3 regions of the Rhodococcus sp. IEGM 1330 genome follow, and region 1 is predicted to be linked to each of the others. Evidence: riboswitches for the same ligand, from Rfam matches in the RefSeq annotation. Region 1 holds a riboswitch; each other region holds the start of a gene.

Region 1 (10,205 bases):
CGTGCCAACGGGCTAGACCCCACACCGTTCACCGACCAGATGGAGTGGACCTTCGGCAAGGTGCTCGGATCCGATTCGGTGACGAGCCTGCGGTCCAAGAACAATCTGGTCGAGCGCCTGGCCCTGATCGCCGCGATCGAACACGTGACGGCATTCCTCGGCGACTGGGTACTCAACGCCGACGGCCTCGATCGTGCAGGCATCCACCCCACCATGCTCGATCTACTGCGCTGGCACGGTGCCGAAGAGGTCGAGCACCGCTCGGTCGCCTACGACACGTTGCGGTACTTCGACAAGCGCGAGGTTCGTCGGCTGCGCACGTTCGTCGTGGTCGTGCCGTTGATGGGATACATCTGGATGCGCGGAATCATCTTCCTGATGAAAAACGACCCGGAGCTCCAGACCGCGCCGAAGTCCGTCCGTAAGCCTCGTTCTGCGCTGTGGAGAAAATCGGTCCGCCGTGGCACCTTGCCTGCGCTGACGCACGTCGGTCGCAGCATGTCGCGCTACCTCAAGAAGTCCTACCACCCCAGCCAGGAGGGCTCCACCGCGCAGGCCGTCCGGTACCTCGCGTCCTCTCCTGCCGCGCAGGCCGCGACGCGGTGAAACTCACTTCACGACGCGTCCCTCGACTGCTCCCGAAGGATGCGCCGCCCGACCTGCGCGGACGAGCACGTCCCGATCGCTCGATGCAGCTGCTCGGTACGTTCCTCAACGGGTACATGCACGCCGCAGCCCGTGCGGAGTACGACGACGCCGTCGCCGGCCACAATCCCGACTCCGCATTGACGCTGGTCGTCACCGATCGGGAGATCGTCGCCGAGGACAACGATGTCGCCGCCCTCACCCTCGCATCGCCGACGGGCGAGCAGTTGCCGATCTGGCATCCCGGCTGTCACCTCGATCTGCACCTGCCCTCGGGCCGTCGCCGGCAGTACTCGTTGTGCGGCAACCCCTCCGACCGAAGCTCCTATCGCATCGCAGTGCGCCGAATCCCCACCGGCGCAGGTGGATCCATCGAGATGCACGGCCTCGAGCCAGGCACCGAGGTCACCGTCCGCGGCCCTCGCAACGGGTTCCCTTTCGTCGGTGAGGGCAGCGCCCTGTTCATCGCGGGTGGTATCGGTATCACTCCCATCATCGCGATGGTCCGTGCCGCAAGGATTCTCGGCATGGACTGGCAATTCGTGTACTGCGGTCGCTCCCGCGACACGATGCCCTTTCTCGACGAGATCGAGAGCTGGGAATCAGATCGCGTGTTCATCCGTACCGACGACGTACACGGGTACCCGACCGAAGGTGAGCTTGTCGAGCGTGCACCGGCCGGCGGTGCCGTCTATTGCTGCGGACCTACCCCTATGCTCGACGCCGTCCGCCGCGACTTTGGCCAATGCCCCTCCACCGCACTGCATTTCGAGCGCTTCGGCCCGCCGCCGATTCTCGACGGCACGCCCTTCGAGGTGCAGCTGATCAGCAACGGAGCTGTACTCGACGTTGCCGCCGACGCCTCCGTGCTGACGGCGGTAAAGCAGCAGAAACCCAACATCGCTTACTCGTGCCAGCAGGGCTTCTGTGGCACCTGCAAGGTTCGCGTGCTTTCGGGCGAACCCGAGCACCTCGAAACACGGTTGACGCCGGAGGAGCAACGCGATCACATGCTCATCTGCGTCTCCCGCGCACGCAGCGGTCGCCTCGTACTCGATCTATAGAACGGAAAAACTGTTGAGCAGCAACGCGGTTCGCACGACGGTCGTCAACGAGGGAATCCGCCTCGCGGTATTCGAGAGCGGTAACCCGGACGGTGACCCCATCGTCCTCGTGCACGGTTGGCCCGATACTCACGAGCTGTGGAGCCACATCGTGCCGCAACTCGAAGACCGCTTCCGAGTGATCAGTTACGACTCCCGCGGTGCAGGCGACAGCTCGGTACCCGCCGAGCAGTCGGCGTACAAGCTGGCGCGGCTCGCCTCGGATTTCTATGCTGTCGCCGACGCCGTGAGCCCTGACGCTCCAGTACACGTACTGGCTCACGACTGGGGTGCCGTCGAGGTATGGGAGGCCGCTGCTCAGCCCCGGGCGAAGGACCGAATTCGTTCGTACACATCGATTTCCGGGCCGAACCTCGATCACCTCGGCAAGTGGTCGCAGTCACGGCTTCGTCGTCCCACATCGACCGGCATCAAGCAGGTCCTCGCCCAGGTGCGAGCTTCCTGGTACACCGTCACCTTCCACATCCCCGGGCTGTCCACGCTGCGGATCAAGCGGCAGTTCGCCAAGGGTTGGCCTGCGTTCCTCGAAGAGTTCTCGGGAGTCGACCCGAAGCTCGTCACCCAGAACCCCACGCTGTGGGCAGATGCAACCAACGGCACCAATCTGTACCGCGCGAACATCATTCCGCACCTGGGCAATCCACGCGACCGCTACATCGACATCCCGGTGCACCTCATCGTCAACACCGAGGACGTCGCAGTGCGGCCGTACCACTACGACGACACCGGCAAGTGGGTGAAAGACCTGACCCGCAACGACATTCCGGCTGGACACTGGTCACCGATCTCCCATGCCGACGACATCGCTCGATTGACGAGGGAGTTCATCGACTCGGTCGAACGACGCTAGCCCCGATCACCCCGCCAGGTGCCCGCGCAGCGTCGACTCGGTGTACTCCGTCCGGAAGATACCGCGCTGCTGCAGGATCGGGACCACGTGGTCCACGAAGTCCCCGAGTGAGTCCGGGTAGCGCGGACACATCAGATTGAATCCGTCAGCACCGCGGCCGATCCATGAGTGCATCTCGTCGGCTATGGACTCCGGTGTGCCGATCATGGTGGCGTGGCCGCCGCCTGCCGCGAGGGTGCCGAGCAGTCCCCGCACGGTGGGGGCATCCTTCTCGACGATCCGCAGGATCGTTTCGTAGCGACCCTGCGGTCCCGTGAACTCGGCCGCCGGGGGCAGGGGCGGCACTGGAGCATCGAGTTCCCATGCAGCACAGTCCTGCCCGGTGAAGGTGGACAGCATCGCCAGCGACTGTGCGGTGGGCAGCAGCTCATCGAGTTCGGCCTTCTTGCGTCGGGCCTCGTCCATCGTCGAGCCGACGTACGTCACCAGCCCCGGCATGATCCCCACTGTCGCGCTGTCGCGACCGGCACTGTCGATACGAGACTTCACATCGCCGTAATAGCTCTGCGCTGCAACGAGATCGTAGGCGACGGCATAGATCGCCTCGGCGTACTTCGCGGCGAGATCACGCCCCGGACCCGATGCCCCGGCCTGGAACAGAACCGGCCTACCCTGCGGTGAACGCGGTACCGTCAACGGACCGTCGACCCGAAAGTGCTTGCCGTCGTGATCGATGGAGTGCACCTTGGCCGGATCGGCGTAGTGTCCGCTTCGATCGAGCGTCAACGCGTCGGTGTCCCACGAATCCCACAGCGCCAGAGCCGTATCGACGAACTCCTCGGCGCGCGCATAGCGTTCCTCACGAGCCGGGATGACGTCCATCCCGTGGTTGCGCGCTTCGGCGTCGAACATGGAGGTGACGACGTTCCAGCCGGCACGGCCGCCGCTGATGTGATCGAGCGACGCCAGCATTCGTGCAGCATGAAACGGGGTGTAGAACGTCGACGACACCGTGGTGACCAGACCGATGTGCGTGGTGGCCCTGGCCATGGCCGACAGCGCGGTGATCGGCTCGAGGAACCAGGTGCCGGCTCCGGCGGGGTCGCGCACCGAATGTCCGTCGGCGAAGAACACCGCATCGAACTTGCCCCGTTCGGCGAGCTGCGCGAGTTCCTCGTAGTACGAGATGTCGCCGAGATCCTCCACTCGCGAATCGGGATGACGCCACGCGGCGCTGTGGTGGCCGCAACCGTAGAGAAAAGCGTTGAGGTGCATGTCAGTTCTTGACCAGGCCGCCGTCGACGACGAGATTCTGGCCGGTCACCGACCGCGCCCACGGCGACGCGAAGAACAGCAGTGCGTCGGCGAATTCCTCGGGGGTGGTGACGCGTTGCAACGGGGTCGAGGCGGCGATGAACTCGAAGACCTCGGCCGGGGTAGCGGAGCTGGCGTCGGTGGTGCGGAGCAGTCCACCCGAGACCATGTTGACGGTGATGTTGTCCGCGCCCAGATCGGCGGCCAGGGTGCGTGTCAGTGAGAGCAGAGCCGCCTTGGAGGCCGTGTAGTCGTGGTACGGCACCACTGGATTCTGGAACAAGTTGGTGCCCACGTTGATGATTCGTCCGAATCCCGACTCGCGCATACCCGGCAGTGCAGCCTGGGTGGTGAGCAAGGCCGCGCGGACGCTGCCACGCAGCTGTGCGTCGAAACGCTCCCAGGTGATCGTGTCGGCTTTGGGCCGCGCATCTCCGTCGAACGAGAAATCGGCCAGCGCGTTGTTGACGACCGTGGTGATCGGGGTGCCGAAGTGTTCACGTGCAGTGCCGAACAGCCCGGCGACGGCCGACTCGTCGGTGACGTCACCCTGCACTGCGATCGCGTTCTCGCCCAGTCGGTCCGCCAGCGCTTCGGCGGCATCTTTGCTGTTGCGGTAATCGATCACCACACGTGCGCCCTGACCGGCGAACGCCGCGGCGATCGATGCCCCCAGCCCGCGTCCACCGCCGGTGACCAACACCGTCTGCTCGTCGAATTTCATGCGCCTCGCCTCTCGTCGGAGGTCGGGACCGTCACGAGAGGATAGGAATACCGAACGTCACGACATTCCCTTCGCTGGTCCTAACCAGATCAGGTTCGACGGGTGTGTTCTCAGCCCCTGGGGGCACCCCGTGTCGCGCTCGACTGTACCCACCGGCCTCGGTGGGCCGCTGCACTGCAGTCGATACGGTTCTCTAGCTCAGCTGATAGACACCCGAATAGATCGGTGACAAGTTACTGTGCCGCCATGGCCGAACGCGTCTACCTGGAGTATCGCCTCGACGAGAACGTCATCTTCGTTCTCGACCACCGCACGGTCGAGGCGTTCGACGCCGCCGTAAGGATCGCATCGGACGGGCACTGTCGGTGGCATGTCGATCACCTCGGCGTGGACGCGAAGGCGGCCAGTGCGCTCAGCTGACGATCGCCCAGCCGTGCGCGGGCACCGTGACACTGCCGCCGTCCAGGTGTGCCTCGCCGGCTATCACGTCGTTACCCTCGACCGCGTAGTGGATCGCGTCGTCGCCGAGATTCAGTGCCACAGTGATCGATTCGTCGTCGGCAAAAGCTCGGAAGACGAGTGCAGTGTTCGTCAGTTCCAAGGTCTGAGTGCGCGCGGAGTACAACCACGGGTTTCGACGCCGTACACCGATCAGCTCCTGATGAATACGGAAGACCGGCCAGCCATACGGCGCGAGATTTTCGGATGTCTCCGGGTACTCGGGACGCACCTCGTCGTCTCCGCCGACGCGATCTTCCTTGATGCCGCGGAACGCCTGCTCGTCGCCGTAGTAGATCATCGGCATCCCGCCCACGGTGAACAGAACCACCAACGCGTGCACCAGATGTCGCTCGTCCTCGATGACGCTGGCGATGCGATTGACGTCGTGATTTCCGACGAATGTGGCGGGCACGAAGGCGTCGAGCCACCCGTTGTGGCGCTCCAGACCATGGGAGAGCTCGAAGAAGTTCTTTTCGCTCAGACCGCTCCAGATCGCCTTCCACAACTCGTACTGGGTGACCGAATCCAGAGTGGAGGCCGAGACGATTCGGTCGTAGTCGCCGTGAATGACCTCGCCGAGAAAGTATGCGTCCGGATGCTTCTCCCGAACCTTCGGTAGTACCGCGGCCCAGAAGCGCGGCGACACCGCGTAGGCCGCGTCGAGCCGCCAGCCGTCGACGCCGCGTTCGAGCCAGTGCGAGAGCACGTCCACGACGTACTGCTGCACGTGCGGACTCTCGTGATCGAGTGCCACCAGTTCGTCGTGGCCCTCGAAGTTTCGATGCGTCGGCTCATCCCCGGACCAGTCGAGATGGAACCACTCGGCGGCCTCGGAGTCCGGACCTTCGGCCAAAGCCTGCTTGAACTTCGGAAAGCTTTGCGCCACATGGTTGAAGACACCATCGAACATCACCTTCAGGCCGCGCGAATGCGCCGCGGCGATCAGCGAATCGATGTCCTGGTCGGTACCGAGTCTGCCGTCGACGTGGTAGTAGTCGACAGTGTCGTAGCCATGCTTCTCGGACTCGAAGATCGGACCGAGGGCGATGCCCGACGCGCCGAGCTCGAGTGCGTAGTCGAGCCACTTCTCGATTCTGTTGAGCCGGTGCAGGTCCGACTGCGATTCACCGTCCCAGCCGTGCACCGGCGCGCCGGTGAAACCGAGCGGGTACAGGTGCCACCAGATGGCGTGCTTCGTCCACTCCATCAGGACTCCACGATCGAGTCGCGGCCGAGCTCGCCCGCGCCGGTATGACCGGACAGGCTGGTCACCAAGTCGAATTCGGCGAGCAGGCATCGCAATACGTGGGCCACCCCCTCCTGCCCGCCGAGCGCGAGACCGTAGAGGAACGGGCGGCCCAGCAGTACCGCATCGGCCCCGAGGGCCAGCGCCTTGGCCATGTCGGCCCCGGTCCGCACACCCGAATCGAAGAGGATCGTCAACTGGTCTCCAACGGCGTCGACGATGGACGGCAGTGCATCGAGCGACGGCCTGGCACCGTCGATCTGGCGGCCACCGTGGTTCGAGACGACGATACCGTCGACTCCGTGCGCTGCAGCCTCTCGGGCGTCGCCGACGGTGCAGATACCCTTGAGCACGATCGGACCGCTCCAGTGCTCACGCAAGAACGCCAGGTTCTTCCACGACAGACCGGGGTTGGGAAACATCTGGGCCCAATGCATCGCCGCGGCAACGGGATTCTCCTCGACGGGCTGCGCCAACCCGGCCTGGAATGCGGGGTCGGTCAGATAGTTCTCGATGCCGAGGTTGGCCAGGAACGGAAGGTAGCCCCGGTCGAGATCGGCCGGCCGCCAACCCAGCAAGGTGGTGTCGAGCGTCAGCACCAGCGCGCTGAAACCGGAATCCTTCGCACGCTGCAGGAAGCTCAGCAACACCGACTCGTCCGTCGGCCAGTACAACTGGTACCAGCGTGGAGCATCTCCGCCTGCCTCGGCGATCTGCTCGAACGAATGCGAGGCCTGCGTCGAATGTATGTACGGCACAGCGAGTTCTGCAGCTGCGCGGACGGTGGCGAGCTCTCCCTCGGGGTGCGCGAGAGTCTGAATGCCCACGGGAGCGATCATGAGCGGTGCAGGCATATCGGTGCCGAGCACGGTGCACGAGTGGTCACGGGCAGCCGAGCTGCGCAGCATCCGCGGCGTGATGGCCCACCTGTCGAAGGCAGCCCGGTTCGCACGAGCCGTCGAGCCACTGCCCGCGCTGGCGACGATGTAACCGAGAGCCTCGGGCGAGAGCTTCTCGGCGGCCTGGTCCTCCAGCCGCGCCAGGTTGGTGGTGATCGACGGTGTCTGCTGCGCGAACATCCCGGCGGCGTAGATGCCGAGTTGGTGATCGCTGAAGTTGCTGGGCCTGGCCTCGGTCATCGTTCGACCCTACCGGGGCACCGCCGAGGGTCGGGCGAGAAATGCGTCCAGCAGAGCCGAGCAACGAAACCGAGCTGCAGGTTCGGCGTCTGCGATGGCTCGGCGAATTTCGTGCACGTCCACCGCATGTTCGACGCCGTCGCGGTCCCACGCCGCTGCCCACGCGTCGTAGGTGTCGAGGTCGATTTCGGGGTGGAACTGCAGTCCGAGGTGCGGTCCGAGGACGAACGCCTGTTGCGCGGCCTCGTTGCGGGCGATCACCGTCGCCTCCTGGGGAGCGATGAATGTATCGCCGTGGAACTCCATCCACGGGCCCGGGGCGATGAGCTCGGGATCGAACGTCTCGACGTCGACGAAACCGTACTCGGGATGCTCGGACTTGCGTACGGTGCCGCCGAGTACCCGAGCGAGCAACTGTCCGCCGAAACAGACGCCGAGGATAGGGACCTGCGCGTCGATGGCGTCCTGCACATAAGCGATCTCCGGCGCGAGCCAGGTCAGCGTGTCGTCGTACGCGGCGTCGGGCGAGCCCATGACGAGCAACAGCTGCGCGCCGGACAGCGGCGGCGGCGCGAGATCGGGGCTGTGATCGAAGGAGTGCACGTCCAACTGGAAACCCCTGGTGCGTAATTCGGCGTCGAGGGTGCCGATGTCGCGTCGCGCGAGGGCCGGGTCCTGATCGTGGACGAGTACTACGGCGCGCGGGTCGTTCGTGTATGTCACAGGGCTCCTTTACGGTGTTCGTGCACACCGTACGACAGACTGGATCCGATGCCACCTCGTAGACGCACAGCCCGATCCACCACTGCCCGCACCGTCAAGGCCGGGCAGAGCAGCGCTGCCCGAAAGTTTGCGGCCGCCAAGAACGGTGAGCCTGCAACGACGAAAGCTGCCCCGAAGAAGGCCGCACCACGCAAGCGGGCAGCGCCGCGCAAGACGTCGCCTCGCAAGTCCGCTGCTCCTGATCTGCGGGTCCCCGATCCCGGTGAGCGCGTCTGGGTGCTGGACGTGCCCTTCGAGGATCGGTCGGCGGCGGGCGCTGCCGGGGCGCGCTGGTATCCCGGACCGCGGGTGTTCGCGTACTACGGCACCGAGCTGCCGGAGTATCTGCAGCCGTACGAGTCGATGCCGTACAGCCTGCAGCGTTGGCTCGAGGACGATGCCAACGAGAACTGGCGCGACGAGGTGGTGCGGGAGCGGGCGATGCAGCCGCGTGACACCCAACTCGAATCCGTTCGACGCCATCTCGCCGCGCTCGAGGCCGGGTTCCCGTACTTCGCGCAGATGGATTCGACGGGTCTGGGCAAGACGTTGGCGGTGTGCGAGGCCGTTCGGCAGATGTCGGCGGCCGAGATCGGCACGGTGCTGGTGGTCGCACCCAAGGGTGCGTTGCCGGGGTGGCGTCGAACCATCGCAGACAGTGAGGCAGACATCGAGCCGTCCGAGCGCAAGCGTTGGCTGCTGATCACCTACCAGTCGACGAAGAAGCTCCTGTCGGTTCCGCCCGAGACCGACCTGGGCAAACGTAAACGGACACAGAACAAGCGGACCATCTCGCTCGGCGAGCTCAGGTTCGACATCGATGTGGTGATCGCCGACGAATCGCATGCGCTGATGAACATCGAATCGCAGCAGTCGCAGATTCTGTGGCGGTATCAGGAGGCTGCCCGCTCGGTGGTGTGGATGTCTGCCACTCCCGGCTATCAACCGTTGCACTTCGCGTACATGGCTCGCGCTGTCGAGCGCAGCCGCGGGGTCGAGATCCTCGGCGACGAGGAGTATCTCGGCTATGCGGTGACGATGAAGTGGGCCGAATTCCTCATCGAATCCGGGTTCGCCGTCAAGGCAGGCAAGGCGACGACGGGGTTGACGACGTGGCGGTGGGAGCCCGAGGACGCTGCTCGACGCGAACGCGATATTGCGTCCGTGCACGGGTGGTTGTCGGGAGGCACTGTCCCGTGGTCGATTTCGCGGCCGTCGCCGCCGACGCCGCGCGAGCCACTCGGCCAGGAACTCACTGCGGCACAGAAGCGGCTGTACAACTCGGCGTGGGTGGACTACCGCAAGGAAGTGGGTTTGCCGATCTGGAAGGCCGTCGGCGGGAAGCGGGTGCTGCAGAAGAACCCGAGTACCCGCGCCGCGACCCTGCGATTCCGCCAGAAGTGTTCGTACTTGCGCATTCCCGCGTCGGCCGATCAGGTACGGACGTGGGTCAAGGCAGGTAATCAGGTGTTCGTCTCGATGTTCTATCGCGAGTCGGTCGCTGCACTGGCGCAGACACTGCGAGACGAGGGCCTCGACGTCGCGGTCGTCGACGGCAGTATGAGTAGTCCCGATCAGGAGGCGTCGATCAGACGTTTTCAGACCGGCGACGCGTCGGTCATCGTGTCGACCACCACCAGTGCGATCAATCTGCACACCAACGAGCTACTACTCCCCGAAGGAAGCGTGTCGACTCTCGCCCCGCGCGTGACGCTGATCCACGATCCCCGCTGGACTCCCATCGACATTCGTCAGATCGAGGGGCGCGCCAACCGAATAGACAAGGACCACAACCACACGACGTCGACCTGCTACTACGGCTACGCCGAGGGAACCGTCGAGGAGGAGATGGTGCTCACCGGCATCGAACGCATCGCCGACCTCGGGTCCATCGTCGGAC
Region 2 (10,205 bases), on a different contig from region 1:
CGTATGCAGTCGTCGGAGGCAGGCCTTCCGGTGCGTCGGGTCCGATGGCGGTTTTGGCCGCCCACCCGAGGATGGCTCCGAAGCCGAGGCCGAACACCACCACTATCGCGCTGCACCACCACGGCGACTTGGTCGAGGTGAACTTGATTCTTTCTGCTGCCAAGACGCCCATCAGAGTGACCCGCCCATCGCTTGCTGAGAATTGGGATCTTCGGCTCCCGCGCCGTGATATTGCACTGTGTCTCCGGTGAGTTTCATGAATGCTTCCTCGAGCGATCCTCGCTGGGAGGCCAACTCGTGCAATGTGATTCCAGCTCGGCCGGCGATGTCACCGATCGCGTCGGTGCTCGAGTTCAGCACCACGAGCGAGGGCTGCAGCTCGTCCGTCTTGTCCGGCTCACGCACGGTGAGACCGGCCGTGGTCAACGCCTGGCGCAGACCGTCGAGCTGCGGGCTGCGAACGCGCACCGATGCCTCGGAAGCGTGGTCGATGAATTCCTGCACCGACGAATCGGAGATCAGCTTGCCGCGTCCGATGACGATGAGGTGTTCCGCGGTCTGCGCCATCTCCGAGAGCAGGTGGCTAGAGACCAGCACTGTGCGGCCCTCGGCTGCCAAGCGCTGCATGAACTTTCGGATCCAGACGATGCCCTCGGGATCGAGTCCGTTGACCGGCTCGTCGAACAGCAACACCTTGGGGTCACCGAGCAACGCGCCGGCGAGTCCGAGCCGCTGCGACATACCGAGCGAGAAGCCACCGGCATTCTTCTTCGCGACCTCGGACAGGCCCACCAGACGCAGAACCTCGTCGACTCGCGACTTCGGAATGCCGTTGGAGGCCGCCATCCACTCGAGATGTGCACGCGCCGAACGGTTCGGATGTACCCACTTGGCGTCGAGCAGAGCGCCGACGGTACGCAGTGGTTGCTTCAGATGGCTGTAGCTCTTGCCCTCGATGGTCGCCGTTCCCGAGGTGGGGCGGTCGAGACCGAGGATCATCCGCATCGTGGTCGACTTGCCTGCGCCGTTGGGGCCCAGGAAGCCGGTCACGATGCCGGGTTTGATGGTGAAGGTGAGGTTGTCGACCGCCGTCACCGCGCCGTATTGCTTGGTCAGTCCTGTCACTTCGATCATGGGTACAACTGTCCCCCACAGTCAGCGTCCGCACATCGACCCACAGTCGCCGATCGCGTCATCCTTTCGGATGACACACACCCTGAGACAGTCGGTCACATCGGCGAGCTCGCCTGCGCCCAGAATCGTTTCGGGATGCGGCCGGCATGTCGGGCCTGGTAGCCCGCGGCCACCGCGTTCCGCATCGCCGACGCCATCAGCGCCGGATCTTTCGCCCGGGTCACCGCGGTCGCGAGCAGCACCGCGTCGCAGCCGAGTTCCATCGCGAGGGTGGCGTCGCTGGCCGTGCCGATGCCCGCGTCGAGGATCACCGGAACCGATGCGGCGTCGACGATCATCTCGATGTTGTGGGGGTTGGAGATGCCGAGGCCGGTGCCGATGGGCGAGCCGAGCGGCATGACGGCCACGCAGCCGATGTCCTCGAGTCGCTTGGCCAGTACCGGGTCGTCGGTGGTGTAGGGCAGCACCTGGAAGCCGTCGTCCACGAGTTGTTCTGCGGCCTTGACCAATTCGATGGCGTCGGGCAACAGGGTTCGCTCGTCGGCGATCACTTCGAGTTTCACCCAGTCGGTCTCGAGCGCCTCACGGCCCAGTTGGGCGGTGAGCACTGCCTCGGCCGCACCGCGGCAGCCTGCGGTGTTCGGCAACGGGGCGATGTTCAACCGGCGCAGCAGATCCAGCACTCCCGTCCCACCCGCGGCGTCGACGCGGCGCATCGCGACGGTGGTCAATTCGGTTCCCGACGCGACGAGGGCGTCCTCGAGTACCGCGAGATTGGCCGCTCCCCCGGTGCCGGTGATGAGCCGGGAGGTGAAGGTGCGATCGGCGATGACCAGTTGCTCAGCCACCCTGAACCGCCGTGAGAACATCGATGGTCCAACCCTTTTCGACGCTGGTGGTGTCCCAGCGACTCTTGGGCACCACCGCTCCGTCGACGGCGACGGCGATGCCCTTCTCGGGCAGCCCCAGGAATTCGAGCAGCCGACGCATGGTCATGTCCTCGGTGAGCAGGTGATCCTCGCCGTTGACGGTGATACCGATCGCGACCTGTGTCATAGTGTCCTTTCGATTCGAGAAGAGTCGATCTGTGGGAAGCGTTCGGGTGTGGCTGCTTTCGCCTCGGGCAGCGTCTCGCCGGAGATCAGCGCGGCGACGGCGTCGGCGGTGATGGGCGCGAGCAGGATGCCGTTGCGGCCGTGGCCGGTCGCGACGACGACGTTCTCGGTCAGCCTGCCGATCAGCGGCAGTCCGTCGGGGCTCATCGGCCGTAGACCGGCAGCAGTTTCGTACAGTTCGTATTCGCCGATGCTCGGCATGAGTCGTTCGGCGTCGGCGATGAGGTCTCGTACCCCGGCAACGGTGACCTGGGTGTCCTGACCGGATTCGTATTGGGTTGCGCCGACGACCAATCCGTCGCCGCGCGGTACCAGGTAGATCGCGCGACCGTGCACGGTTCCGCGGACGGTGCGCGATGGTGGCGGTGCGGCGCTCGGCCGTCTCCGCAGTCGCAGGATCTCGCCTTTGACCGGCCGGACCGGCAGCGCGGGCCACAGTGCCGCCGACTGCGCCCCGGCGGCCAGAACCACCTGGTCGGCGTCGGGCATGATCTCCACCGGGGTGGTCACGAATTCCACGCCCGCATCCAGGCATCCCTGCTCGAGTGCGGCGATCAGCACCCGATTGTCGACCGACAGTTCGGTCGGAGCCAGCAGGCCCAGTCGAATGTTCTGTGCCAGAGCAGGTTCGAGCTCACGTAGCTGCGCCCGTCCCAGAATCTCGAGTTCGTGCCCCTGTTCGCCCACCCACTCGGCGATGGTTCGTAGATCGGCGGCGTCGGCGGAGTCGAGGGCAACCGTCACCGATCCGCTCGCGGAGAACACCGAGGGGCCGGGGAGGCGTCGGGCGAATTCCGGCCACCGCGCCAACGAGGCAGCGCCCAGGTGCAGCAGTTCGTGTTCGCCGGGCCAGCCCTCGGACAACGGTGCCAGCATTCCGCCTGCGACCCAGGATGCGCCCTTGCCCACAGCCGGATCGTGAACCGAAACTCGGTGGGCGTCCTGGGCCAGGCGCAGCGCCGTCGACAACCCGATGACGCCTCCGCCGATCACAACGATGTGCACGCGATGTCTTCCTCACTCCCTGCGCCCGCATGATCGGGTTCAGGTATTGACGGTAAGGGCGGCGAACCCACTCTCAGCCCCACGATCCTCGGGACTCCCGCGATATCTCGGCCACTCCGTTTTCGGTGGCGGCCACCATGAGAATACAGTTCGTTTCGTGCATCCATCTCAGACCGCCCGCAACCAGACTCCCCGTGAGCGTCTTGCGTCCGCACGCCTGTACCTGTGTACCGATGCCAGGCGCGACAAGGGCGACCTTGCGCAGTTCGCCGAGGCCGCGTTGTCCGGTGGCGTCGACATCATTCAGCTGCGCGACAAGAATTCCGCCGGCGAGCGCGAGTTCGGTCCCCTCGAAGCCAAGGACGAGCTCGCTGCGCTGGCGATTCTGCTCGCTGCGACCAAGCGGCACGGCGCGCTGCTTGCGGTCAACGATCGCGCGGATCTGGCGTTGGCCTCGGGTGCCGACGTGCTGCATCTGGGTCAGGGCGATCTGCCGGTGCACTACGCGCGGCAGATTCTGGGGCCGGACGTGGTGATCGGGCGCTCGACGCAGAACCGCGCTCAGTCCTCGCTCGCCGCGATCGAGGACGGCGTCGACTATTTCGCCGTCGGGCCGGTGTGGCCGACGCCCACCAAGCCCAATCGCAAGGCCGCGGGACTCGAGGCTCTGCGGGCGACGGCGGACGCACTCCCGGAGCGGCCGTGGTTCGCCATCGGCGGCGTCGACGCGACCAATGTCGATCAGGTTCGGGCGGCCGGTGCCGACCGCATCGTGGTGGTCCGCGCGATCACCGAAGCCCGGGACCCGCAGGCGGCCGCTCGTTCGTTGGTGCAGGCGCTCCAGGCCTAGAGCCCTGGAGCCACGCGAGAACCGTGGACGGCGTCAGGACCTGCACCGATTCCGGCAGGCGGTCGCGTAGTCCGCGGTCGGCGGTCACCAGCGCCGTCAGATCTCCATCGAGGTTGGCCTGGTCGGCGAGGGTGTCATCGCCACTGCCGTCGGCGAGAATCGTCCGGGTGCGCGGGTCGTCCACCACGGCGTCGCGGGCCTGGCCTTCGAGCACGGCTTCGATGCGGGTGAGCCAGCCGTACTGACCACTGGGCAGTTCGACGGTCCGCGGCAGCGTCTCGGCGAGCGAGGTCAGCAGTGCGCCGGTGGATCCGGCGCGGTCCTTCCACCATCCGTTCGGTCGCGAGCCCAGCACGTTCGCGGTGTCGAGCAGCACCCGGAGCGGCACGGTGCGCAGGGACGGCCAGCTGGACGCGAAACCCGGGTGCAGCGGGAGTTCGTCGACGATCGACTCCGGTACCCAGCGCAGCTCGGTGCTCTCCCCGTTGGGCACGGTGGTCAACGGATGATCGGTATCGGCGACGACGGTGGTGTAAGACCAGCCGCTCTCGACGCTCGCGGTGACGCGCTCGCTGCGCACACTGACCTGCTCGGCCGAGATACCGGCTTCTTCCTGGGCCTCGCGCACCGCCGCGTGCGCGGTGCTCTCGTGGGAATCGCGGGCCCCGCCGGGTAGTGCCCAGGTTCCGCCCTGGTGGCTCCACAGTGCGCGGTGCTGCAGCAACACCATCGGCTCCCCGCTGCTGGACGGCCCGCTCGACGGTGCACGCAGCAACAGTCCGGCCGCACCGTGCTTTCCCCAGTGCCGAGTGCCGTTCTCGCCGATCACCCAGCCGTCCCCGTCACCACGCATGCTCACCACCCTAGGTGAATCACCTGCCTGTAGTGGCTGCAGTACCGTCCGCCTACTTATATGCTCGGGTGCGTGATCGCGGCCGGTATTACCCCATCCGCTGCCGTCCCCCCGACAACGGCTACGCACGTCGGTGTCGCTGCAGGCAAGCCACCGGTTCGCTACACGATGCGTTCGACGCCTGCGCGGTTGGTCGCGATGGGAACCGCGCTGGTGGTGCTCGCGTTGACGGTCGGAAATCTTGCGTCCACGGCCGTGACCGATCGGGTCGATACTCTGGGCACCCTGTTGGTGCGCACCGAGCCCTTCGCGAACTCGGCACAGAATCTGTACGGGGCCCTGTCGGTGGCCGATGCGGCTGCAGCCACTGCGTTCATCGCCGGCGGTCTCGAGCCGCCCGAGGTACGCGAGCGCTACTCGCAGGCGCTGGGCGAGGCGTCGTCCGAGCTGATCGCAGCCTCGGCCGGGGTGACCGAGAACGACGCGGCAACCAGCGCGGTGCTCACGCAGATCGCCGCCGGGTTGCCGGTATACAGCGGTCTGGTCGAGACTGCGCGAGCCAACAACCGCAGCGGAAATCCGGTGGGCGCGGCGTATCTCGGCGAGGCGTCGACGATGATGCAGACGAGTTTGCTGCCGCTGGCCGAAAAGTTGTATACCGAGCAGGCCTCGCGGGTATCGGCCGATCAGGAACGGTTCACCAGTCCTCCCCTGTTCGCGATCGGCTCGCTGGTGTTCCTGTTGCTGATGACCGGCCTGGCTCAGTGGTACCTGTCGCGGACTACTCGCCGGACGTTGAACGTCGGATTCCTCACTGCCACAGTCGCTGTCGCCGGGCTACTGGGCTGGATGCTGGTGGTGGGACTGGTGTCCTCGATCGCCACCGATCGCGCGATCGACCGCGGAGTCTCTCCGCTGAAGTCCTACACGACGGGTTTCATTCTGGCGCAACAGGCCAGAGCAGACGAGACCCTGGACCTCGCCCGCCGCGGCGGCGGTCAGGATTACGGAGAATCGTTCGACGCCAACGTTTCTCGGCTCACGGAGATGTTTCAGGGCGACACCGCGGTGATCGATGCCCTGAACACGTGGTCGGTCTCGCACTCGAGGATCGATTCCGCACTCGAGGTCGGCGATTTCAACGGCGCGGTCTCCATTGCCACCGGCACCGGCGAGTCCGATTCGGCGGCCGCGTTCACCGCGCTGGACAGCGTTCTGGTCGACGGAATCGAGAATGCGCGAAGCGAACTGCGGTCCAACATCGACCGATCGGTGTGGGTGCTGTCCGGACTGTCGAACGGCGCGTACGTGCTCACCGTCGTCGCGTCGGTCGCCTTCGGTGTCGGCCTGTTCCCGAGGCTGCGGGAGTACCTGTGAAACGTCTACTCGCCGTCGGCATCCTGGCCACCGCCCTGTTGGTCGGATGTTCGCCGCCGGAGAACTCTGGGCCGCAGGTCGACACGACGTTCACCGAACCGCCACTACCGGAAGGCGCGTCCGTCGCCGCTCGGCCCACCGAGAGCCCCGCCGACGACGAGTGCGCCCGCCCCACCGCCAGCCTGCGACCACAGCAGGCAGGCACCGATGCTCCGCCACCGCCCCAACCCACGATCGACGCACTGCGCGCCAAGGGCCGGTTGGTCGTCGGGTTGGACACGGGCAGCAACCTTTTCAGCTTCCGCGATCCGATGACCGGGCAGCTGGTCGGGTTCGATGTCGACATCGCGCGGGAAGTCTCACGAGACCTGTTCGGCGATCCGAACCGGTTGGACTTTCGCATCCTCACCTCCGCACAGCGGCTCGAAGCTCTGCAGGATTCTTCGGTGGACATGGTGGTCAAGACAATGACCATCACGTGCGCTCGCCGCAAGGATGTCCAGTTCTCCACCGTGTATTTCCAAGCTCAGCACCGTGTTCTGGTGGTGCAGGGCTCGGGCATCCGCGGAGTCGAGGACCTGGCGGACAAGCGAGTATGCGCCGTGGAGGGCACCACCTCGCTGCGACGCCTCCAACGCGTCCAGCCCGCCGCCACCGTGGTGACGGTACCGATGTGGTCGGATTGCCTTGTGGTGCTGCAACAACGGCAGGTCGACGCCATCAGCACCGACGACGCGATCCTGGCCGGTCTCGCAGCACAGGATCCGTACCTCGAGATCGTCGGAGACAGCCTGAGCCCGGAGCCGTACGGGGTGGGAATCAACAAGAACAACGAGGATCTGGTGCGCTTCGTCAATGGGACGTTGGCGCGTATCCGCTCCGACGGCACCTGGAATCGCATCTACAACCGGTGGCTGACGGTGCTCGGCCCCTCCCCCGGTCCGCCCAGCGCGACGTACAGCGATTAGGGGCCGTGGATATGGACGACGACGAACAGCAGCAGCCCACGGCCCCGGCCGAGCGAACGCAGGCGGTCTCGCGTATCGACGACAGCGAGCGCACCCGGGCAGTGTCGCGAACACCGGCCGGAGCGAATACCGACGGCGTCTCGGGAACGGACGGTATCGAGCGCACTCAGGCCGTCTCGCGGTCACCGGTCGATGATCGGACACCGACATCGACTCCGTCGCACTCTGCCTCCACCCGCTCCAAGACGGGTCGGTCGAGATCCGGTCGATCGCGCAGCACCGGCATTCGGCGACGACTCGGCGGCGGTCTGGTTGACGTGCCTCGCGTCGAACCGATCGATCCTGCCACTGCAGTGATGCGGGATCCGACGGTGCCGCAGCACAAGCGGTTCTGTTGGAAGTGCAATGCCAAGGTCGGCCGCAGTGAACCGGGTGGGCCCGACGTGGCGATGGGCATCTGCCCGCACTGCGGGGCAACGTTCGACTTCACACCGTTGCTGGAACCGGGCGATCGCGTGGTCGGCCAGTACGACGTGCAGGGCTGCATCGCGCACGGCGGACTCGGCTGGATATACCTCGCCATCGACCGCAACGTCAGTGACCGCTGGGTGGTACTCAAGGGCTTGCTGCACTTCGGTGACGAGGAAGCCCACGCCGTCGCGGTCGCCGAGCGCCAATTCCTCGCCGAGGTCGCCCATCCCGGCGTGGTGAAGATCTACAACTTCGTCGAGCAACCCCGTAGCGACGGGTCGACCGTCGGCTTCATCGTCATGGAATACGTCGGTGGCCGTTCACTGCGCGACATCCTCACCGCCTGCGGTGACGGCACCCGTCTGCCGGTCGAGCAGGCCTTGGCCTACGTTCTCGAAGTGCTTCCGGCACTGGGCTATCTGCATTCGATCGGGCTGGTCTACAACGACCTCAAACCGGAGAACATCATGGTCTCCGACGACCAGATCAAACTCATCGACCTCGGTGCGGTCGCGGGTATCGAGGACTACGGCTATCTGTACGGCACGGTGGGCTACCAGGCACCGGAGATCGTGAAGACGGGACCGACGGTGGCGTCGGACATCTTCACGGTCGGCCGCACGCTCGCGGTGTTGACGCTGGACATGCCGTCGAAGAACGGCAAGTACCTCGACGGCCTCCCCTCGGCGGAGGAATCCGAAGTACTACAACAGTTTCCGTCGCTGCATCGCCTGTTGCTGCGCGCGACGCACGAGGACCCCAGTCGGCGGTTCCGATCCGCGGACGAATTCGCCGGGCAGGCCACCGGCGTGCTGCGTGAGATTCTGGCCATCAGGACAGGTGTCGAGCGGCCAGGGCTGTCGACGGTATTCAGCCCGCCACGTACGACATTCGGCACCGAGCAGTCGGTGGGACGCACCGACACCTACGTGGACGGCACGGTACGGCACGAACGGATGACGGCAGCCGAAGTGGTTGCCGCGCTTCCGGTTCCGCTGGTGGACCCCAACGACCCGAGCGCACCGCTGTTGGCGGCGGCAGTACACGTCGAACCTCGACAGACCCTGGACTCGCTGCAACACGCAAAACGCAACGGCATCGAACGCATCACCGCCGGAGCCGAATCGAACCGTTCCGCAGGCTCCTCCAGTCCTGTGGAACTGAGTCTCGAGATCACCCTCGCCGAGGTCAAGGCCCATCTGGATCTCGGCAACGTCGTCGAAGCAACCGACATTCTGGCCAAGGTGCAGTCGACCGAACACACTTCGGACCCGTGGCGAGTGCAGTGGTACGCAGGCCTGATCGCGCTGCTGCATCACGAATACGATTCTGCGTTCACCAATTTCGACAACGTGCTCGGTGCGATGCCCGGCGAACTCGCACCCAAGCTCGCTCTCGGAGCCACCTCCGAACTGCTCGGGCATGTGGCCGCGGGCAACGGCGAGGAAGCCGAGAAGTGGCGGGCTCGCGCCGAGGGTCTGTACCGAGCGGTGTGGCGAACCAATCGCGGCATCGTCAGCTCGGCGTTCGGCCTGGCCCGGCAGTTGCAGCGCCGCGGCGATCAGACCGGCGCCATCGCCGCGCTGGATCAGGTGCCGATCAGTTCGCGGCACTACTCCATGGCACGCATGACCAGTGTGTTGACGTTGCTGATGGACCGCTCGCGAGCCGAGCTGTCCGAGGCCGATTTCCGTTCTGCTGCACGACGAGTGGCGTTGCTACCCAAGGCCGAGAGCCGGGCGCTGCAGATGCGGACGCTGGTGCTGGCGATGGCCCTGGACTGGATCGTCTCCGGCCACGCCGCCACAGCCGAGCGAGAACCCATCCTCAGCGTGCCGTTCACCGAGGACGGGTTGCGGCGCGGCACCGAGAAGGGCCTGCGCGCACTGGCCCGCAGCGCCACCGATCGCGCCCACCGCTTCTCGTTGGTGGATCTGGCGAACGCGATTCGGCCCCGGTCGTTGTTCTAGCTGCCTTCTCGGACGAGGTCGTCGGCCGCACGCGCGATCGCCAGCTCCTCGTCGGTCGGCACAACCAACACCGTGACGGTGGACGAGTCGGTCGAGATCACCCGAGCCTGCTTGCTGCGCAGTGCATTACGCTCGGCGTCGATCTCGATGCCGAAGCCCTCGAGATTCGCGAGGGCGTCCGCGCGCACCGCTGCGGCGTTCTCACCGACACCGGCGGTGAACGTGATGGCGTCGAGCCGACCCAGCCCGATCATGTACGCACCGATGTACTTGCGCAGACGATGAATGTAGACGTCGTACGCCAGGCGTGCGGAGGCGTCGCCGTCGTCGATCCGTTGCTGCAGTTGCCTGAAGTCGTTGACCCCGGACAGGCCGATCAGGCCGGAGCGACGGTTGAGCAGGTCATCGATGTCGTCGACGCTCATGCCCGCACTGCGACGCAGGTGCATGATCACGCCGGGG
Region 3 (10,205 bases), on a different contig from region 1:
ACCGACCATGATCGGGTCACCGCCGTCGGGATCGCGAGCTCCCAGGTGCAGGTTGGACAGGTAACCGGTGCGACGCCCGTATCCCCACTCGGCTCCGAGAACGACGAGGTCGAGGGTGTGTTCGGGTTTGACCTTCTGCCAGCTCTTTCCGCGACGGCCTGCGGCGTACGGTGCACCGAGAGCTTTGAGCATGACCCCTTCGTGCCCGGCGTCGAGTGCAGCGTCGAAGTGGGCCGCTGCTGCGTCCGCATCGGGCCGAACGGCACTCGGAATTCGGTGCCCCGGCGCCACCCGGTCCAATGCGGCCAGGCGCTGTTCCAACGGGGAATCGAGCAGGTCGACACCGTCGAGGTGCAGGCAGTCGAAGAAGTAGGGCTGCAGCAGGAGCTCGTGTGCGCTCTCGGCACCGAACCGACTCATCGTTTCCTGGAACGGTCGCGGGCGGCCGCTGTCTTCGAGCGCGAGGGTCTCCCCGTCCAGGACCACCGAATCGCACGGCAGCGCAAGAACCAGGTCCACCAGCTCGGGCACACTCGCAGTGATGTCGCGCAGAGTTCGCGTGTAGATGCTCACGTCGGTTCCCGAGCGGTGCACCTGAATTCGCGCACCGTCGAGCTTGTATTCGACGGTGACATCGCCGGACAACTGTTCCCAGGCACCGCGCAGAGATTCCGCGGGCGACGCCAGCATCGGCCGGACCGGTCGACCGACCTCGAGCCGGAATGCATCCAGCGCGTCGACGCCACCGGTGATGGCGGCAATGGCCGTCGCGGGCAAACGACCCGAGAGCATGAATGCGCGACGCACCGGCGCTTGCGGCAGGTTCGTGGCCGCGGCAACAGCGTCGACCATGATTCCTTCGAGCGCGCCCTGACGCAGCTCGCCGGTGACGAGCCGGATCAGAAACTGACGCTCCTCGGCTGTACTCCGGGAGAACAGGTCGGTCAACAGCGCTATCCGGCGGGCAGCAGAACCGGCCCCCGACGTCGCCGCGACCGAAGATATCGCCTCGTCCACCTCGGCAACCGTCAGTGTCGAGTCCGCGGCGGACGCAACGTCGAGATCGGCCAGCGTGCGCCAGCCGACCCCTATCCGCCCCTGCGGCAACTCCCCCGACAGCCAGGACACGGCGGGCTCGATGTCACCGGCATCGGCCTCGGCGAGCAGGGCACCGATCTGCCCGATCTTGATCTTTCGCGAACGCGTCGCTGAAACAGCACGGGACGTTTCGACGATCCTCGACATCAACACACACCGAACATAACCGCCCCCACCGACAGCGTGCTGACATCCAATTGTTACCGGTGTGACTCGAGCGACCGGTGTTCTTGCTGTTACGTTCGATTCATGTCAGCAACGTCCCGTGCGACACAACGCATGGACGACGTGTCAGCTGAATCCGAGAACACGGTCGCCCCACGCAGCGCGCATGTCGCCGTCGGGGTCGTCGACGAGAGTGTCGGATGCATCGATCACCAGCGTCCAGCGCGTCTTCTCGGTGTACGGAGCCCAATGCTTGGACGCGTCCAACGCGGCGGGCACGCCGTACCGCGCGAAAGCGAGCCAGCGTCTCTGCATCCGCGCGGACACCGCCATTGCGGGCTTTCTGCCACCGAGCCAGAAGGTGGGGTCTCGGTTGAGTGTTCCGAAATTGCCGAAGACATACGGCAGTTCGGTCGCGTGGCCGGCTCCCACCCGTGCGGCCTTGAGCATCGGCGTCGCATGATCGAATCGGTACATCCATGTCGGCGAATGCCTGCTGTGCCCGTCGGCGATCCACACGCTCGGCATGAGGAATCCAGCGTCGCGCGACATAGCCTGTGCCCCAGCCGGTTTGTCTCGGTCCGGGTATGCAGCCATGATCTCGGCGACCCGATAGGCAGGCAGATCCGCGTGGTCGTGGGCGATGGCGCGGAACATCTCGGAGACGGTGTCGGAGGTGATCGGCATCAACGGAGACTTCATGAATCGGAAAATCGAGGGCTCGTCGTGGTTGGTGCCGATGATCAACGGGATCTTGTGCGAGAGCCCCTTCTGGAAGGCCGCCACGGGATAGCGCGGAACGATATCTCCATCAACGACCGGCGAAAGGCCAAGTGTCCCAGGAACTGTCGTTGGAATCTCGTAGCAGAGAGTGTCACCGGCGGTGACCAGCCTGGTGAAATGCATGTCGAACAGTTCACCGATGTCTTCCCGGTCGACACCCACCAACTCCAGGAATCTCGACGCCACCGCGGCTCCGCGGTCGGGGCCGTACACCGAGGTCGCAGGCGCGCTCTGCACGATCGCTCGCTGGAACAGGCCCTCGGCCTTCGGGGAGGTCATCAACGTGGTGACCGACGCTCCCCCGGAGGATTCACCGAACACCGTCACCTGATCAGGATCGCCGCCGAACGCAGAGATGCACTCGCGGACCCACTGCAGCGCGGCAATCTGATCTCGCAGCCCCAAATTGGTCTCGAACGTGTGCTCGTCGGTGGAGAACGAGGAAAGGTCGAGGAACCCGAACGGGCCGAGACGGAAATTGATGGTCACCACCACCACGTCGCCGTTCTCGCTGAGGTTTCTCCCGTCGTAGACCCGTTGGGCGGACGATCCGAGCGAGTACGCACCGCCGTGGATCCAGACCAACACCGGCCGCAGTTCTGCGTCGGGTCGGGGAGCCCAGACATTGAGCGTGAGACAGTCCTCGGAAATCGACAGCGACGGATCGATCGGCACCGGGCTGTCGCGCCCCTGCGGAGCCATCGCACCGAACTCGAGGCCGTCGAGCACTCCCGACCAAGGCTGCAACGGACGCGGCGCACGGAACCGGAGCTTCCCCACCGGAGGCGTCGCATAGGGAATACCCCGCCAGGCCACGATCGGCGACGCATCGGCAGCAACCGGATAGCCCAGAACGTCGCCGTAGGGCGTGCTCACGAGCACGGTGGTAGAGGACGCAGTGGAATCGGACGCAGCGGAGTCAGACGCGGTGTCCATGGAACCTCCCGTTCGGTCGTTGCCCAACGTACCAACATCGATCACCCCCTCGGCGACGATACGCACAGCGTCGACGCCCGCGACCGAAGGAACCGGCGATGAAGAGAATCGGATGTGCCGCAGTGGCAGTCGTCGGGGCGTTCCTGCTCGGAGCCTGCGGTTCGAGCGGCGAAGGTGACGGTCCGATGGCGACCGTGATCACCGACCGCCCCACCCCGATCACCACGGCTCCCTCTGCCGCCTCCGCTGCGCCGGCATCACCGTCCACCACAGCGACCACCACGCCGACGTCCACCACGGCGGCATCGACGAGTCCTGCTGCAGCCCAGGCGAAGCCGCAGGACTACGCAGGCAAAGCACCAGGTTGGTACTACTTCTCGAGCCCCAGTGGAAAATTCGAGTGCGGTATCGCCGTCCTCGAGTCCTCGATCGCCGGATGCCACGGATCACTCCCTGATTCGGCACCGGAAGTTGCCGGCATCGGTGCATCGCGGAGTGCAGTCAAACCCAATGCCGTGCAGTTGATCGCGGGATCCCCGGCGAAGTTCGAGAGCCTCGGCGATCCCAAGTTCCACCGTTTCGACGGACCCGCAGCGGCCTTGCCGTACGGCGAGGAGCTCACCGTCCCCGGAAGTGGCTCCACCAACGGCCTTCGGTGCAGTGTCGACGAGCAGACCGGGGTCACGTGCTCCGATCAGGTCGGCCACAGTTTCACAGTCTCGGACGAGGATTTCGACCTTCGTTGACGGTCTCGTTCACGCGGCAAATTACCAGGCGTAATGTCCGGGGACGGTACGACAATCCCTGCCGTACGGTCTCCCCAGCGGCCGACGCCCGTGCGCGCGGCCGGAAGGTGCATCACTCATGAATCAGACCTCGGACCGCCACACAGCGAAGGTCATCGGCGTCAGCGTCGCCGCTGCTGTGGGCGGATTCCTGTTCGGCTTCGACAGCTCGGTCATCAACGGCGCTGTCGACTCGATCGAAGATCGCTTCCTCCTCGGCTCGTTCACCACCGGCGTCGTGGTCGCGATCGCCCTCATCGGGTGCGCAGTGGGTGCCTGGTTCGCCGGCAGCCTCGCAGACCGTTGGGGACGCAAGAAAGTCATGCTGCTGGGCTCAGCCCTGTTCGTCATTTCCTCGATCGGTTCGGGATTGGCGTTCAGCGTCCCCGACCTCATGCTCTGGCGAGTGCTCGGCGGACTCGGAATCGGCATCGCCTCGGTGATCGCACCGGCGTACATCGCCGAGATCGCTCCGGCCAAGTGGCGCGGCTCCTTGGCCTCGCTCCAGCAATTGGCCATCACCATCGGCATTTTCGCTGCTCTGCTTTCGGACGCCCTCCTCGCCGGTGCCGCCGACGGCGCGTCCAACGACCTGTGGTTCGGCATCGAAGCATGGCGATGGATGTTCCTCGTCGGCGTGATTCCCGCTCTCGTGTACGGGTTGCTGGCAACACTGATCCCGGAGTCTCCGCGGTACCTCGTCGGTCAGCATCTCGACGAAGAAGCGGCCCGAGTCCTCGCTGAGATCACCGGTGAACTGCATCCGGACGAGCGCGTCCACGAGATCAGGCTGACGCTGCGCAAGGAGTCACGCTCGTCGTTCGCCGACATTCGCGGTCCGAAGTTCGGCCTGCAACCCATCGTCTGGGTGGGCATCACGATGGCCGTGCTGCAGCAGCTGGTAGGCATCAACGCGATCTTCTACTACTCGACGACGCTATGGCGTTCGGTCGGCTTCACCGAGGATCAATCGTTCACCACCTCTGTCATCACCGCCGTGATCAACGTGGTCATGACGTTCGTGGCGATTCTGTTCGTCGACCGAATCGGTAGGCGCAAGCTGCTGATGGCGGGCTCGATCGGCATGTTCGGCGGGCTCGTCATGGCGTCCGTGGCGTTCTCGCAGGCGACCGGTAGCGGCGACGACGTCACGTTGCCCGCTCCGTGGGGTGCGATCGCGTTGGTCGGGGCCAATCTGTTCGTCATCTTCTTCGCCTCGACATGGGGTCCGATCATGTGGGTCATGCTCGGTGAGATGTTCCCCAACCGCATGCGCGCCATGGCGCTCGGTATCGGCACCGCAGCCAACTGGATGGCCAACTTCGCTGTCACGCTTGCCTTCCCGCCACTGACGTCGTCTGTGGGCTTGTGGGTGATCTACGCAGGATTCGCCTTGTTCGCCGCGCTCTCGTTCTTCTTCGTCAAGGCCAAGATCCGGGAGACCAAGGGCATGGAACTCGAGGACATGCTGGGCTGAGGCCGAACCGCAGATACAGGGGCGGCGGCATCGACACCGAGTGACCGGTGTTACTGTCGCTTTCGTTCTGACACGGGGTGTGTCCGCCGATGCGGATGCTGAGATCAAACCCGCCGAACCTGATGCAGGTAATGCTGACGAAGGGATGTCAAGGCGATGACGCCTGTTGTATCTGCGGACCCGGTCCGCTTCACCGATCGACTGTGGAATGCCTCCGAGGACATTCGACGCGCGATCGACGACCTCGAATTTCTTCGACTCCTCGGGGCCGGGACGCTTCCGCTCGATGCGTTCCGTCGATACCTCGAACAGGACTCGCTCTATCTCGGTGGGTACGTGAAGTCGCTGTCACTGCTGGCAGCACACGCACCGAACCCGGTCGCCGGAGCATTCTGGGCAAGCGCCGCCGCGAGCGCGATGGACGAAGCCGCATCGCACGAAGCGATGCTGACCGGTGGAGCGCTGCCCCCGTCGACCCGGACGCCCGAACCTTCACCGGCATGCCTCGGTTACACGTCCTACCTGACCGCGACGGCGGCAACCGAACCGTATCCTGTTGCAGCAGCAGCTGTTCTGCCGTGCTTCTGGATCTACGCCGACGTCGGCCGCTCACTCGCCGGTGCCGCGAAGGCGGTTCTCGATCGCGATCCCGATCACCCGTACGCGCAGTGGGTAGCCGCGTACGACGCACCCGAATTCCATGCCATCGTCGACGCCGCCAGGACATTCGTGGACGACGCCGCGGCTGCCGCGACTCCGATACAGCGCGAGCAGATGATCGACGCCTTCGTCGTGGCATCGAGGTACGAATTGATGTTCTGGGACAGCGCTTTACATCCCACCCCATGGCCCCTGGCCGAGAGTGCGGTGTACGCATGAGAACCACTCGAATCCTCGCCGCGTTGGCGGCCGCCGTCGTTGCCACGACCGGACTGGCGGGCTGCTCGGAGTCGACGGATTCCGACACCATTCGGTTCGCGTTGGACTGGACGCCGAACACCAACCACACCGGCCTCTATGTGGCCCTGCAGGAAGGCTATTTCGCCGAGGCCGGCCTGGACGTGAAGATTCTGCCGTACAACAACACCGCGGCGGACACTCTCGTCGATGCCGGAAACGCGGAGTTCGGTATCAGCACACAGAGTTCGGGAGTCTTCGCCACCTCGGCCGGCGCACAGACGGTGTCGGTTCTCGCGCCGCTGCAACACTGGGCGACGGGCATCGGAGTGCGCGCCGATCGAGACGATATCCCGAGTCCGAAGGCACTCGACGGGAAGGTCTATGCCGGCTTCGGCGAGTCCGGCGAGCAGGCCGGACTCGAGAAGGTCATCCAGAACGACGGCGGCACAGGCGAATACGAAACGGTGGTACTGGGCACCTCGGCGTACGAGGCGGTCTACTCCGGTACCGCTGACTTCACCGTCTCCTACTTCGCGTGGGAAGGCATCGAGGCCGAGCACAGCGGAACGCCGATGAAATACTTCGACTACACCGACTATGGATTTCCCGACGCCTACGCCATCACGATCAGTGGCAACGAGCCCTGGCTCGCAGCCCATCCGGACCAGGCCGAGAAGTTCGTCCAGGCACTTCAGCGCGGCTACCAACTCGCCGCCGACGATCCGGACAAGGCCGCACAGGATCTGATCGACGCCAATCCGGGAACCTTCACCGACGAGTCGCTCGTCTTCGAGAGCCAGGAGATGCTCGCAGCGAAGTACATGAAGGACTCCACTGGCGAGGTAGGACGACAGAGTCTCGACAAGTGGACCGCGTACTCGAAATTCCTCTACGACAGCGGTGTGCTGGCCGATCAGAACGGCGCGCCTCTGACCGCGGAGCCGGACTGGTCGACCTACTTCACCAATGACTACCTCGGCGATCGATGAGTCGGCAGCCGCTGACCGAGGTTCCTACTCGTTCAGCGGTATCCGAGCCTCGCTGCGTCGGTCGTGGCCCGCGCTGACCGTCGTGGTTCTACTCATCGCCGCCTGGCAGGTCTACGTCGAGATCAGCGGCATCCGGCCGCAGGTGCTGCCGTCCCCCGGCCGTGTGGTGGTCCAGGGTTGGGCGCAGCGCGATGCGATCGCCGAGAACGCGGCGGCGACCCTGCAGGTGACCCTCGTCGGCTTCGCGGTCTCCCTGGCCCTGGCGTGGTTGCTGGCCATCGCGGTGGATTTCTCGCCGTGGCTGCGGCGCGCGTTCGTACCGCTCTTCGTCGTATCGCAGACGCTTCCGATCATCGCGATTGCGCCGCTGTTGATCATCTGGTTCGGCTTCGGGCTGCTTCCGAAGATCCTGGTCATCGCACTGGCCACGTTCTTCCCGATGGCCATCGGGCTCATCGAGGGTTTCGCGGCGGCCGATCGGGACGCGCGATCGCTGCTGGCCAGCATGGGTGCCTCGCGCTGGCAACAGTTTCGATACGTGCGGCTACCGTCGGCGCTTCCCCGATTCTTCACCTCACTGCGCATCGGAATCACCTACGCCGTGGTCGGCGCGATCTTTGCCGAATATGCGGGGGCCAGTGCGGGACTCGGCATCTACATGAGCCAACAGAAGAACTCGTTTCGTACCGATCTGGTTCTCGCCGCGGTTGCCGTGACGGCCGTGATCAGTGTGGTCCTGTTCGTCTCCACCTTTGTGGTGGAGCGGTTCGTCGCGCCTTGGGCGCGCCACGGCTCGGCTGGTCTTCATGTCTGACTCCGACACCGCCGACACGTGCATCGATGTTCGCGATCTCACCAGATCATTCGGCGACAAGCCCGTGCTCGACGGCGTGTCGTTCGGTGTTCGTCCCGGCGAGTTCGTGTCGATCATCGGCCCGAGCGGTTCCGGTAAGAGCACGGTGTTCAACATGCTGGCCGGACTCGACAGACCCGACTCCGGCACGGTTCGAGTACCGCCGTGCGCCTACATGCTGCAGAAGGATCTGTTGTTTCCGTGGCGTTCGGTGTTGGACAACACCACCCTCGGGCTGGAAGTGCAGGGCGTTGCCAAGAAGGAGGCGCGTGCGCGAGCATGCGAGCTGTTCCCGGTGTTCGGCCTGGACGGGTACGAGTCGGCCAGGCCGTCCGAGCTCTCCGGCGGCATGCGCCAGCGAGCGGCGCTGCTGCGCACGGTGGTGCAGGGACGATCGGTACTTCTGCTCGACGAGCCCTTCGGGGCACTGGACTCGTTGACTCGAAGCGACATGCAGGCCTGGTTGCAGCAGGTCTGGTCGGAGTTTCGGTGGACGGTGCTGATGATCACGCACGACATCCGCGAAGCGGTCTATCTCTCCGATCGCGTGATCGTCCTCTCCCCCAGACCAGCCCACGTTCGACGGCAAATCGAGGTGACGCTGCCCCGCCCACGCGGGCTCGAGATCGTCACGACGCCGCAGTTCGCGGCGATCGAGAAACAGCTGATGGACGTTCTGCTCAGCGCGCCGACGCTCTGACCGACACCGCGCGAGTTCAGTCGACGCAGGGCTCAGTCGACACAGGGAATGCCGCCGTCGCTGTGCATACCCGCGTCGGGGGCTGTGGCCGGATCCAGGGCCGGATTCGGTGCGACGACCTCGAGCGGGGGCGGCGTTGTTGCTGGATCAGGTGCCGCGGTCATCGGCGGTGCGGGCGTAGGCGCGTCGCCGATCAACCGCGCTGCCTCGGCGCTGATGGCGTCGACGTCGACGAGGTTGACGTCCTGCCCGTCGATCGTGTCGTAGCCCGTGATCGGGAGCGTGTAGAAATCGATGTCGCCCTGCATGACTGCACCGGCTCCCCCTGCGAGCTTCACCGGATCCAAGGATGCATCGATCACGACGTCGTTCTTGGTGCCCGCTACGAGTGCCCGGAGTTCGCCGATGTTCGCCATGACACCGGAGGAGCTGAGCTTGGCCATCACTCCTGCAACGAAGGCCTGCTGTCGTTTGGTTCGATCGAGATCGCCGTTGTCGAGGCCGTGGCGTTGCCGGACGAAGGACAGCGCCTGTGAAGCGCTCAGTTCTTGCGCGCCCGCAGCGAAGTCCGCCCCCGAGTAGTTATCGTGTACCGGGTTGTTCAGGCACACCTGAATGGGTCCGACGGCTGTTGCGACGTCGTAGAAGCCCAGAAGGTTCACTTCGGCGAAATGATCGATCGGCACGTCGAGCAGATCACGAACCGCGGTCAACGTCGATCGTCGACCCGCGTCGCGCGCTCGACGCTCACGCTCGGCCGGATCGGTGACGCCCTCGTCGAGCAACTGTGTGTCGGCGTCGGCTTTCGCAAGTCCGTACGCCTCTTTGATCTTTTGCTTGCCGTATCCGGGAACGTCGACATAGTCGTCGCGGGGTATCGACAGCGCAGTCCCGCGCCCGCCGCCGGCCGGAAGGTGCACCAGCAACAGGGTATTGGTGTTGTATCCCCCCACGTCGCTGTCGCCCGCATGCAGCGCATCGGTGACGAACTCGGCAGACAGGTCGTTGCCGTCCATGTCCTTGCGGCTGTCGAGGCCGATCAACAGGATGTTGGTGTCCTCGCCGTTGCCACTCGGATCGTTGTTCGCGATGCCGTCGAGCGCATCCGATGTGGTCAGTCCCGTGGTGGCTTCGCGGTACACCGCGAACCCGATTCCACTCACCGCGATCGAGGCAACTGCCGCAGTGGCGACGAAAGCCCGGCCGATTCGGAGCGCGAGGAGGCGATCGCGCGACGGCGTCGTGACGCGATGGCGCCCCGATGCACGTTCACCGCGAGTGGTGTCGTTGCCTAGGCCGTTCGAGAGCACCTCGCCAGGCTACTCGGCCCTCACCTGGCGGTTGCTCCACCCAATCGCAGTGCGAGATCGTCGACGGCGGAGAACGCCGCCTCGAGATTGGCTCGTGCCTGCGGAATCTGCGGTGCGAGCGCCGGCACCCGCTCGGCGAGCGTCAGGTCGACCGGAACGAAATGCACGTCCATTCCCAACGCAAGTCCGAGCACCTGTCGCAGTTGCGC

Evidence for each region. A riboswitch is a leader RNA that binds a small molecule or an ion and turns the genes downstream of it on or off. The one in region 1 is predicted to bind thiamine pyrophosphate.
Region 2: it holds a riboswitch for thiamine pyrophosphate, as region 1 does, so the genes downstream of both, thiO (glycine oxidase ThiO) here and R4P57_RS25175 (3-oxoacyl-ACP reductase) in region 1, are expected to answer to the same signal.
Region 3: it holds a riboswitch for thiamine pyrophosphate, as region 1 does, so the genes downstream of both, R4P57_RS26060 (TenA family protein) here and R4P57_RS25175 (3-oxoacyl-ACP reductase) in region 1, are expected to answer to the same signal.

What each region holds. Positions count from the first base shown of each region.
Region 1 is NZ_JAWLSB010000015.1:11,421-21,625, reverse strand. Features, by position in the region: gene R4P57_RS25195 (metal-dependent hydrolase) at 1-606, shown strand, start outside; gene R4P57_RS25190 (PDR/VanB family oxidoreductase) at 603-1,709, shown strand; gene R4P57_RS25185 (alpha/beta fold hydrolase) at 1,723-2,619, shown strand; gene R4P57_RS25180 (LLM class flavin-dependent oxidoreductase) at 2,626-3,894, opposite strand; gene R4P57_RS25175 (3-oxoacyl-ACP reductase) at 3,896-4,657, opposite strand; TPP riboswitch at 4,706-4,798, opposite strand; gene R4P57_RS25170 (hypothetical protein) at 4,904-5,077, shown strand; gene R4P57_RS25165 (alpha-amylase family protein) at 5,070-6,365, opposite strand; gene R4P57_RS25160 (alpha-hydroxy-acid oxidizing protein) at 6,365-7,543, opposite strand; gene R4P57_RS25155 (type 1 glutamine amidotransferase) at 7,553-8,266, opposite strand; gene R4P57_RS25150 (helicase-related protein) at 8,315-10,205, shown strand, end outside.
Region 2 is NZ_JAWLSB010000010.1:165,691-175,895, reverse strand. Features, by position in the region: gene R4P57_RS21900 (ABC transporter permease) at 1-172, opposite strand, end outside; gene R4P57_RS21895 (ABC transporter ATP-binding protein) at 172-1,134, opposite strand; gene R4P57_RS21890 (thiazole synthase) at 1,230-2,003, opposite strand; gene thiS (sulfur carrier protein ThiS) at 1,975-2,190, opposite strand; gene thiO (glycine oxidase ThiO) at 2,187-3,254, opposite strand; TPP riboswitch at 3,254-3,365, opposite strand; gene thiE (thiamine phosphate synthase) at 3,412-4,104, shown strand; gene R4P57_RS21870 (NUDIX hydrolase) at 4,043-4,957, opposite strand; gene R4P57_RS21865 (hypothetical protein) at 5,030-6,334, shown strand; gene R4P57_RS21860 (glutamate ABC transporter substrate-binding protein) at 6,331-7,302, shown strand; gene R4P57_RS21855 (serine/threonine-protein kinase) at 7,314-9,743, shown strand; gene R4P57_RS21850 (acetate kinase) at 9,740-10,205, opposite strand, start outside.
Region 3 is NZ_JAWLSB010000016.1:71,790-81,994, forward strand. Features, by position in the region: gene R4P57_RS26040 (ATP-dependent DNA ligase) at 1-1,251, opposite strand, end outside; gene R4P57_RS26045 (carboxylesterase/lipase family protein) at 1,390-2,982, opposite strand; gene R4P57_RS26050 (hypothetical protein) at 3,081-3,728, shown strand; gene R4P57_RS26055 (sugar porter family MFS transporter) at 3,847-5,244, shown strand; TPP riboswitch at 5,308-5,407, shown strand; gene R4P57_RS26060 (TenA family protein) at 5,401-6,123, shown strand; gene R4P57_RS26065 (ABC transporter substrate-binding protein) at 6,120-7,133, shown strand; gene R4P57_RS26070 (ABC transporter permease) at 7,111-7,947, shown strand; gene R4P57_RS26075 (ABC transporter ATP-binding protein) at 7,940-8,686, shown strand; gene R4P57_RS26080 (LCP family protein) at 8,719-9,996, opposite strand; gene R4P57_RS26085 (FMN-dependent NADH-azoreductase) at 10,017-10,205, opposite strand, start outside.